3 regions of the Amycolatopsis jiangsuensis genome follow, and region 2 is predicted to be linked to each of the others. Evidence: riboswitches for the same ligand, from Rfam matches in the RefSeq annotation. Region 2 holds a riboswitch; each other region holds the start of a gene.

Region 1 (3,262 bases), 430 kb from region 2:
CGGACGTCACCGGTCTGCGGGAACGAGCCGATGGTGGTCGTCGGCAGGTCCGGCAGATCCAGCGCGGCCGCCTGCGCGACGGCACGGTCGGCGTACGGCGGCCGGACGGCGTCGGCTTCGGTCAGCCCGGCGAGACGGGCGCGTACGGCCGGATCGGTCAGCTCCGTGGCGCCCGCGCGGTCGGCCACCGCGTCGCGGGCCGGGGTGAGGTCCACGTCCTCGCCGGCGAGCGCCTGTCCGAGCAGCACCACCTCGTCGACCTTCTGGCGGGCGAACGCGAGCCAGCTCCGCAGCCGCGGATCGAGCCGGGTTTCCGCGGTCACGTCGTAGGGCAGGTGCAGCAGCGAGCACGACGTGCTCACGCTGACCCGGGCCGCGGTGCCCACCAGCCGCCGTGCCCGCGCGAGCGCGCGGTCCGGATCGGTACGCCACACGTTGCGCCCGTCGACCACCCCGGCGAGAACTTCCTTGTCCCGCAGGGCACCTTCCACGACGACTTCGTCCACAAAGGACTCATCGGTGACGAGGTCCACCGCCAGCGCCTCGATCGGGGAGCGGGCCAGTACACCCAGCGCCCGGCCCAGCCTGCCGAAGTACCCGGCCACCAGCAGTTTCGGCCGGTCCGTCTCCTTCGCCAGCACGTGGTAGGCGCGGGTCAGCGCGTTCAGCTCGGCGGTGCTCCGGTCGGCCGCGAACGCCGGCTCGTCCAGCTGGACCCACTCCACGCCCTCGGCCCGCAACCGGCGCAGCAGCTCGGCGTAGGCGGGCAGCAGCTCGTCGAGCAGGTCGAGCGGCCGGAAACCGGGGGTGTCCGGCTTCGCGAGCAACAGGAAGGTGACCGGCCCGACCAGCACCGGGCGCGGCGTGACGCCGAGTGCGCGAGCCTCGCGGACCTCGTCGACCGGTGCGGTGCCGGTCAGCGTGAACCGGCTGTCCGGACCCAGTTCCGGGACGAGGTAGTGGTAGTTGGTGTCGAACCACTTCGTCATCTCCAGCGCGGGCGCGTCCGGCACCCCGCGCGCGGCGGCGAAGTAGGTGTCCAGCGGCGAAAGGCCCAGCCTGGTGAACCGCGCGGGCAGCGCGCCGAACAGTGTCGCGGTGTCCAGCATCTGGTCGTAGTGCGAAAAGGTACTCGACGGGACCGAGCCGAGACCCGCGTCGCGCAGGGCGGTCCAGGTCCGCTCGCGCAGCACCCGCCCGGTCTCCAGCAGATCGGCTTCGGTGCCGGCGCCCGCCCAGTAGGCCTCAAGGGCCCGCTTCAGCTCGCGCTCCGGCCCGATCCTCGGGTAGCCCAGGACAGTGGTGCCGATGGTGTCCACAGCATGCATCCTCACGTGCTCGCCGGAAGAGCCCGGGCACGCGGAAACCGTGCTTCGGTCGCGCCTTGTCCCACGAGGCCCGGACTCACGCACGCCGTCGGCGCGCGTACCACGGGCAGGTCTTCGGACTCGTGGGCGTAGCGCTCATGCCTACCGGCCGTCGCTTCCCGGGCTCGCGCCCAGTGCTGTACCGCTTGCGCGGTGACGGCTTCCGTTCCCACATACCGCTGCGGGGCAGTCCCGGATTCACACCGGGTTCCCTGTTGCCTCACCGGAACGCGGCTGTGCTCACAGGCGAACTCGGCCACGCCCCGGCGAACCAGTGGCGTGGCCGAGCCTAGCGGGCGGGCTCAGTCCCAGTCGAGGGCGCCGCCCGACTGGTACTCGATGACCCGGGTCTCGAAGAAGTTCTTCTCCTTCTTCAGATCCATCGCCTCCGACATCCACGGGAACGGGTTCTCCGTCTCCCCGAAAATCGGCGCGAGGCCGATCTGCTGGGCACGCCGGTCGGTGATGAAGTGCATGTACTGCTCGCACAGCTGCGCGGACAGCCCGAGCATGCCCCGCGGCATGGTGTCGCGCGCGTACGCGACCTCCAGCTCACAGGCGTCCTCGAGCATCCCGCGCACCTCCGCCTGGAACTGTTCGCTCCACAGGTGCGGGTTCTCGATCTTGATCTGGTTGATGCAGTCGATGCCGAAGTTCAGGTGGATCGACTCGTCGCGCAGGATGTACTGGTACTGCTCGGCGATGCCGACCATCTTGTTGCGCCTGCCCAGCGACAGGATCTGCGCGAACCCGGTGTAGAACCACATGCCCTCGAAGATCACGTAGAACGCGACCAGGTCCCGCAGGAAGGCCTGGTCGGCCTCCGGCGTGCCGGTCTCGAAGTCCGGGTTCTCCAGGTTCTGCGTGTACTTCAGCGCCCACGCGTCCTTCTCCGAGATGGAGGGAACCTCGCGGTACATGTTGAACAGCTCGCCCTCGACCAGGCCGAGGCTTTCGCAGATGTACTGGAAGGTGTGCGTGTGCACGGCCTCCTCGAAGGCCTGGCGCAGCAGGTACTGGCGGCATTCGGGGTTGGTGATCTGCCGGTAGACCGCGAGCACGATGTTGTTGGCCACCAGTGATTCCGCGGTCGCGAAGAAGCCGAGGTTGCGCTTGAGCATCTGCCGCTCGTCCTCGGTGAGGCCGTCGGTCGACTTCCACAGCGCGATGTCGGCCTGCATCGCCACCTCGGTCGGCATCCAGTGGTTGTTGCAGCCGGCCAGGTACTTGTCCCACGCCCACCGGTACTTCATCGGCAGCAGCTGGTTGACGTCGGCGCGCGCGTTGATCATCCGCTTGTCGTCGACGTCGATCCGGGCCGCGCCGACCTCGATCTCACCGAGACCGGTCGCGTCCGTGGTCTCCACGTTGGTCATCGTCTCCGGGTTTCCTTTACTGGCAGGCTTCGCAGTCGGGGTCGTCGATCCGGCAGGCGGCGCCCTCGGTGGCGACGAAGTCGACGTCCTCCACCTTCGGCATCTCCTTCGGCTCCGGGGTCGCGGCGGGTGGGGTGGCCGGGACCGCGGCCGCGGGCGAGGGGGACGGGCTGGGCGAGGGGGCCGGGGCCGGGGAAGCGCTCGCCGCGGGGGCGGCGGCCGGCGTGGCCGAGACGGCGTTGAGCTTGCCGTCGGTGCCGCGCAGGGTGCTCTTCTCCACGTGCGTGGCCGACCGCGCGCGCAGGTAGTAGGTGGTCTTGAGGCCCTTGTGCCAGGCGTAGCGGTACAGCTCGTCGAGCTTGCGCCCGCTCGGCGCGGCGATGTACAGGTTCAGCGACTGCGCCTGGTCGATCCACTTCTGCCGCCGCGAACCGGCGTCCACCAGCCACTTCGACTCGATCTCGAACGCGGTCGCGTACAGCGCCTTGAGATCGTCGGGCACCCGGTCGATCTGGCCGA
Region 2 (3,262 bases):
ACCCGTGCAGCAGGAGCACCGTGACGTAGCCGGCCACGAGCAGAGCGAGCAGGACGATCACTTGGGCGCGCTGCTGGCGCCAGGCCACCCAGATCATGCGGCCACCTCCTCGTGCGCGGCGCGCAGGTATCCGAGAGCGAGCTGGGTCAACGTGGGCGGACGGCCGTGCCAGACCGGATCGGCACCGGCACCGGCACCGGCCGTGACGAGCAGGTGCGTGCCCCGGTCGCCGCGTGTCGCGTCCACCACGGTGCGGGCGGGGACCGGGATCGGCCCACCGAGCGGGCCGGACAGCACGGTGTGCCCGGCGATCAGGTCCCGGACGTCGCCGGCCAGCCGGACCTGCCCGCCGGCGAACAGCAGCAGGTGGTCGCACACCTCTTCGAGTTCGGCCAGGACGTGCGAGGACAGCACGATGGTGGTGCCGTGCCGTTGCCGCTCCTCGGCCAGCGCGGCGAGCACCGAACCACGCGCCACCGGGTCGAGGTCGGCCAGCGGTTCGTCCAGCAGCACCAGCTCCGGGTGCGTACCGAGCGCCACCGCGAGCGCGACCCAGGTGCGCTGGCCACCGGAGAGCGTGCCGATCCGCGCACCGGCCGGGACGCGTCCGCGGGTTAGGTAGTGCTCCGCGTGCGCCTGGTCCCACTGCGGGTTGGCCGACCGGCCGAACCGCAGCTGATCCTCCACAGTGAACTGCGGGTAGAGCGGTTTCTCCTGGGACAGGAAGGAAACCCGGTGATCGGGTTGCCGGCCGGACGGGCGGGCACCAGCGACCTCGACCTGTCCTTCGGTGGGCTGCAGCAGGCCGGTGAGCAGGCCGAGGAAGGTGCTCTTGCCCGCCCCGTTCGGGCCGACCAGGCCCACCACCCGCCCGGACGGCACGGCCAGCGTGCAGTCCCGCAGCGCCCAGCCTCTCCGGTAGCGCTTGCCCAGCCGGTCGGCCCGCAGTGCGGGCCGGCTCTCGCGCTGTGTCATGTCCCCGGTCATGTCCCCTTGTTCCGTTCCGTGGTCAGGATAGAGCGTCGGTGACGCTCAGTACTCGCAGGTCACTTGCGGCTCGGCCGCGCTGCCGCCGGCGGTGCAGGTGAGGCTCGTCCCGGCGTCGATCGGGGCGTAGCCGATGATCGGCTCTCCGTCGCTGAAGAACGTGACGGTGCTCCACGTGTTCGGCGGCGTCGGGTAGTCGCGGACGCTGTCCGGCTGCTGCGCACTGGAGTAGCCGTCGCCTGCCGCAGTGCTCAGCCGGACTTCGAGCGGGTAGCCGGCGGAGTGCACGCGCAACGGCGTCACGTCCGCACCCCCACCGGAGGTGGCCTGCCCGGCGAACGCGGTGCCGGCCAGTGCGAGTGCCGCGGTCGCGGTCACCGCCGCGCCGGCCGTGACACGGTGGACGATCCGGCGGCTGTCCGAGGCGGTCATGTCCCCTCCCTATTTAACTACTTAACTAGTAAAAGTACGTTAGCACTGGATCCGGTCCGGCTGTCAACGCGGGGGACCGGCCGGCCGAGCACGGTGACACCGGCCACCCGCCGGGCGATTGACTGCCGGGGTGGCTGGTCGTACGGTTCAGCACGCGCGGCGGTTTCCCGAAGCCGGTGAGAATCCGGCACGGTCGCGCCACTGTGAGTCCTCCCCGGAGGGCGAGTCAGGTCGAGGAGCCGCCGTTTGTTCCACCCGCAGGGGACGCGTCATCCCGAAGGAGAACACCATGACCAGCATTCCGGCCGAGCGTTCCACGCCGGTCGTCCTGCCCGTCTCGAAAGCCGTGCTGTGGCTGGGCCTCACCGTGCTCGCGGCGCTGCTGCTGTACTACTTCGTCGGGGTCGACCAGGGCGCGGTGTCGGTGTTCGGCAGTGACACGCACGTGCACGAGTTCGTCCACGACGCCCGGCACCTCCTCGGCTTCCCCTGCCACTGACCCGGCACATGGAACGCACCCTCATCCTGCGCGGCCTGCTCGCCGGCGCACTCGGCGGACTGCTCGCGTTCGTTTTCGCGCGGGTCTTCGCCGAACCGCTCGTGCAGTCCGCCATCGACTACGAGGCCGGCCGCGACGAAGCCCAGGCCGCGCTCGACAAAGCCGCCGGGCTGCCGGTCGAGACCGAAGGCCCGGAAGTCTTCAGCCGGGCCGTCCAGGGCAACCTCGGGATCGGCGTCGGCATGGTGCTCTTCGGGGTCGCCATGGGCGCATTGTTCGCGGTGGTCTACACCGTGCTGCTCGGCCGCACCGGCCGGATCCGCGCGCGGGCACTCGCCACGCTGATCGCCGGTGCCGGATTCCTGACCCTGTACCTGGTTCCGTTCCTCAAGTACCCGGCCAATCCGCCTGCGGTCGGCCACCCGGGCACGATCGGCGCCCGGACCGGCCTGTACCTGCTGATGGTCGCCGCGTCGGTGCTGTTCCTGGTGGCGGCGCTGCTCGTGGGGCGGCGGCTCGCGCCGCGGCTGGGCACCTGGAACGCGACGCTGGTCGCCGGCGCCGCATTCGTGGTGCTCTCGGCGATCCTGATGGCGGTGCTGCCCTCGCTCGGCGAGCTGTCCGGCGCAGCCGGCAGTGAAACACCGCTGCCGCTGCGGGATCCGGCCGGCCGGATCGTGTACCCGGGATTCCCCGCGGACACGCTGGCGGAGTTCCGGCTGTACTCCGTGCTGGCCCAGGTGATCCTGTGGACCACGATCGCGCTCGTGTTCGGTCCGCTCGCCGAACGCGTGCTGCGGCGGGACGCTCCGGTGCGGGCTGTCGCCGAGGCGTGAACCCTCTTTCCGGGCTGGGCCCCTTTTTCGCCGCCGAAACGCATCCGCCTGATGCCAGGCCGCCCGCGCCGTGGCGTCCACTGGCCGAGGTGCTCGACGACGGACCCGTGCTGCGGCACCGGGTCGAGCAGGTCCGGGACGTGCTCGCGGCCGGCGGCGGCCGGGTGGAAGGGCGGGTCGCCGCCTCGGTCGCGCATCTGGGACTGGCCGCCCGGCTCTGCTCGCCGGCACTGGCGCTGGCGGCCGGGCACGCGATCGTGCCGGACTTCGCCGGTGCCTGGTGGCAGCCGGTGGTGGGTGGCGCGATCCCGTTGTCCCTGGCGGAAAATCCCGCGCCGCTCGCTCCGTCCGAAGTGGTCGCCGCCTTCCGTGAGCGGGTTCTGCACGGCCCCCTGGCCCGGCTGGACCGGGCCGTCGGGGAGTTCTCCCTGGCCGCCACCGTGCGCCGGGGGAATCTCGCGTCCGCGCTGAACGGCGCGGCCACCGTACTCCGTGCTGAGCGTCCGGA
Region 3 (3,262 bases), 3.6 Mb from region 2:
CCGCTTCTTCGCCGCCTCCGGACGACGAGCAGTGGCCAGCAGAGCGCCGCGTACGGCAGCGCGATCGCTGTGGCCGGAATGATCCCCCAGAAAGCGCGCAGCAGGGCTCCCATGCGCTTCCCTTCTCGAACCCCTCACCGAACCGCTCTTCTCCCCATCCCCAAGATCACCATCGCATCAAGGGATCCGCGCGGCACTTCCAGTCACGCGCACTATGAGGTGAACTTTTCCGGTGGCGGGAAACGGAGTTACGTGCTGGGGCAGTCCATAGTGGAGTGGGAAATCCTTGTTTCACAAGGGAAAACGCGAGGTTTTCAGCCGGCCAGCGCACGAGCTTGATCGATGATGCGCGCCAGGTGCACCCCGCGGTGCACGTCACACGGGTGCGTGGTGGTCCCGCTCGCGACCATCGCGGCGAAGTCATCCAGCAGTGCGGTGTACGCCTCGGCAGCGGTACCCGATCGGCTCAATGTCCGGTAGCCCTGCTCGCCGTACACCGCGACCTCGGCGACGGTGGGCTGCACCGGCAGTCGCAGGGTGAGCGTCGCGGTGCTCGTCGCGCCCCCTTCGTGGGCGAGCAGCACCTGCCACAGGTCGTTCTCGCCGCGGTGGGCCGCGAGGACGCCGGTGATCGGCCCGAGCGCGGCGTCGAGCAGGTCGAAGGCGTGAGGTCCGATGTCCGCGAGCGCGCCGCCTGCCGGGTCCTGCCGCCACGCCGACGTCGCGTACCGGCCGCCGAGCAGCGCGCCGGACAGCCACCGCGCGCCACCGCCGCGCCAGCCACCCGCCTGAGTGACGCCGTCGAGCCACTCGCGGGTCTGCTGGGAGAAACGCAGCGTGAGCATCACGAGCGAGGCGACGCCGGCCTCGGTCACCGCGGCCGCCAGCCGCTGCGCACCGGCCAGGTCGGCGGCGATCGGCTTCTCGAGGATCAGGTGCTTGCCCGCCGCCGCGGCGCGCGGCGCGATCTCCGCCTGCACCGCGGGCGGCACCGCGAACGCGAGTGCGTCGACCTGCTCGAACAGCTCGTCGAGATCGGTGGTGGGCACGGCGTCGTGGACCTGCGCGAGCGACTGTGCCGCCTCCGGTCGCCGGCTCCACACCGCGCTGAGCACGGTGCCCGGATGCTCGGCCAGCCCGGGAGCGTGCACCGTGCTCGCCCACGGTCCGGTGCCGACGAGGCCCACGCGCAGCTGTCCGAATCCCACGTCCGGAAGTGTAGGTGTGGCCGTCGTCGCTTCCGGCGGGTGCCTGCGGTGGGTTAACGTCAACGGGTTCTACGCCACGAACGGGGGAAGCCGGTGGAAATCCGGCGCTGACCCGCAACCGTGAGCGGCCCGCCGTGGGCCGTGAGCCGGATCGCCCGTCGTGGTCCGATCGATGCGAGGTTCATCAGCCATGGGGTTCACACACGCGCGCCACTGGGGGCGATTCCTCGCCGGGTGCGCACTCCTCGTCACCACCGGCTTTGGCGGGGCCAGTCCCGCCGCCGCCACCGTGCCCGGCAAGGGCACCCCGGGATACTGCCCGGACGGCAACGGGGTCACCGTCGTCGTCGACTTCCAGGGCCTGGGCGGTGACCCGCTCATCCGCTGTGCGCCCGGACCGCAGGAGAACGGGGTCACCGCACTGCAGAACGCCGGGCTTGAGCTGGCCGGTGCGGGTAAGTACGGCCTGGCGCTGATCTGCCGGATCGAGGGCAAGCCCGCCGACCAGGCGTGCACCGACCTGCCGCCGGAGAGTGCCAGCTGGAGCTTCTGGACCGCCACGAACGGTGGTAAATGGGCGTCGAGCCAGGTCGGCGTCCAGAGCTGGAAGCCGCCCGCCGGGAGCTTCGAGGGCTGGTCTTTCGCGATCGGCAAGTCCTACACCGACTACCCGCCGCCGCGGACCGCGCCGGTGCGCAAGGCGAACGCCCCCGCGCCGGCCGCGGAGCAGTCGTCCACTTCGGACAGCGGTTTCCCGTGGGGGCTGGTCGTGGGCATCGTGGTGGTCGTGCTGATCGTCGCGGCCGGGGTGGGCACCGCGATCCGGCGCCGGCGTGGTGCGGGCTGAGGCGCGAGCGCTGCATCCCGGCGCGTGGTGGGTGTGGGCGCTCGCGCTCGCGGTCGTCGCGAGCCGGACCACGAACCCGCTCCTGCTCGCTCTGGTGATCGCGGTGGCCGGGTTCGTGGTGGTGGCCCGGCGCGGTGATGCGCCCTGGGCGCTGGCGTTCCGGATGTACGCGATCGTCGCCGGGGTCATCCTCGTGTCCCGGATCCTGTTCCGGATCCTGATCGGCGGCGAGGACGGCGGGCACGTGCTGTTCACGCTGCCCTCGATCCCGCTGCCCGCAGCGGCTGCCGGGATCGAACTGCTCGGTCCCACCTCCGCCGAGGAACTTCTCGGTGGCTTCTACGACGGTCTCCGGCTGGCCACGATCGTGCTCTGCGTCGGTGCCGCGAACGCGCTGGCGAACCCGAAGCGCCTGCTGAAGGCCGTGCCGGGCGCGCTGTACGAGGTGGGCACGGCGGTCACGGTCGCGCTGTCGGTGGCACCGCAGCTGGTGGAGAGCGTCCATCGGGTACGGCGAGCGCGCCGGCTTCGAGCCGGCCGGACCCGCGGCCTGCGTTTCGTGAAGGGGATCTTCGTGCCGGTACTCGCCGACGCCATGGACCGGTCGCTGCAGCTGGCGGCGGCCATGGACTCGCGCGGTTACGGCCGCCGCGGCTACCTCGGCCGGCGGGTTCGCGTGGTGATCGCGGTCTGCGTGCTCGCCGGGCTCGTCGGGGTCGCGGTGGGCGTGTACGGCGTGCTGGACGGCTCGGCGTCGTGGCTCGGAGTGCCGATGCTGGTGGGGGGCCTGGTCGTGGCCGGCGCCGGGTTCGTGCTCGGCGGCCGGCGGGTGCGCCGCACGACGTATCGGCCCGACCCGTGGCGACTGCCGGAGACGCTGGTCGCGCTGTGCGGGGTGGCGGGCTGCGTGCTCGTGCTGGTGGCCGATCCCGCCACGCTGGCCACTTCGGCGTCCCCGCCGGCCTGGCCCGAGCTGCCGCTGCTGCCTGCGCTGGCGATCCTGGTCTGCGTGCTGCCCGCCTGGCTGGCCCCGCGCCCGGCGCTCGTCGCGGAGGTGGTCCGGTGATCGAGTTCTCGCATGTCGGCGTCCGGTACGAGGGCGCCGCCCGCCCGGTGCTCACCGACGTGAACCTGGACATCGAAGAGGGCGAACTGTGCCTGGTCGCCGGGCGCACCGGGGTCGGCAAGTCGACTTTGCTCGGCGCGA

The links. Region 2 has a riboswitch for cobalamin ahead of BJY18_RS07920 (CbtB domain-containing protein). Riboswitches for the same ligand answer to the same signal wherever they lie in the genome.
Region 1: linked by a shared signal. The riboswitch ahead of metE (5-methyltetrahydropteroyltriglutamate--homocysteine S-methyltransferase) and the one ahead of BJY18_RS07920 (CbtB domain-containing protein) in region 2 are both predicted to bind cobalamin.
Region 3: linked by a shared signal. The riboswitch ahead of BJY18_RS24915 (hypothetical protein) and the one ahead of BJY18_RS07920 (CbtB domain-containing protein) in region 2 are both predicted to bind cobalamin.

Annotation. Positions count from the first base shown of each region.
Region 1 is NZ_JACHMG010000001.1:2,294,542-2,297,803, reverse strand. Features, by position in the region: gene metE (5-methyltetrahydropteroyltriglutamate--homocysteine S-methyltransferase) at 1-1,328, opposite strand, end outside; cobalamin riboswitch at 1,417-1,610, opposite strand; gene BJY18_RS09980 (ribonucleotide-diphosphate reductase subunit beta) at 1,670-2,743, opposite strand; gene BJY18_RS09975 (ribonucleoside-diphosphate reductase subunit alpha) at 2,760-3,262, opposite strand, start outside.
Region 2 is NZ_JACHMG010000001.1:1,862,858-1,866,119, reverse strand. Features, by position in the region: gene BJY18_RS07935 (ABC transporter permease) at 1-97, opposite strand, end outside; gene BJY18_RS07930 (ATP-binding cassette domain-containing protein) at 94-975, opposite strand; gene BJY18_RS07925 (hypothetical protein) at 1,033-1,419, opposite strand; adenosylcobalamin (AdoCbl) riboswitch at 1,577-1,664, shown strand; gene BJY18_RS07920 (CbtB domain-containing protein) at 1,709-1,918, shown strand; gene BJY18_RS07915 (CbtA family protein) at 1,927-2,754, shown strand; gene BJY18_RS07910 ((2Fe-2S)-binding protein) at 2,751-3,262, shown strand, end outside.
Region 3 is NZ_JACHMG010000001.1:5,500,713-5,503,974, forward strand. Features, by position in the region: gene BJY18_RS24905 (VanZ family protein) at 1-113, opposite strand, end outside; gene BJY18_RS24910 (Gfo/Idh/MocA family protein) at 315-1,208, opposite strand; cobalamin riboswitch at 1,242-1,381, shown strand; gene BJY18_RS24915 (hypothetical protein) at 1,399-2,055, shown strand; gene BJY18_RS24920 (CbiQ family ECF transporter T component) at 2,042-3,121, shown strand; gene BJY18_RS24925 (ABC transporter ATP-binding protein) at 3,118-3,262, shown strand, end outside.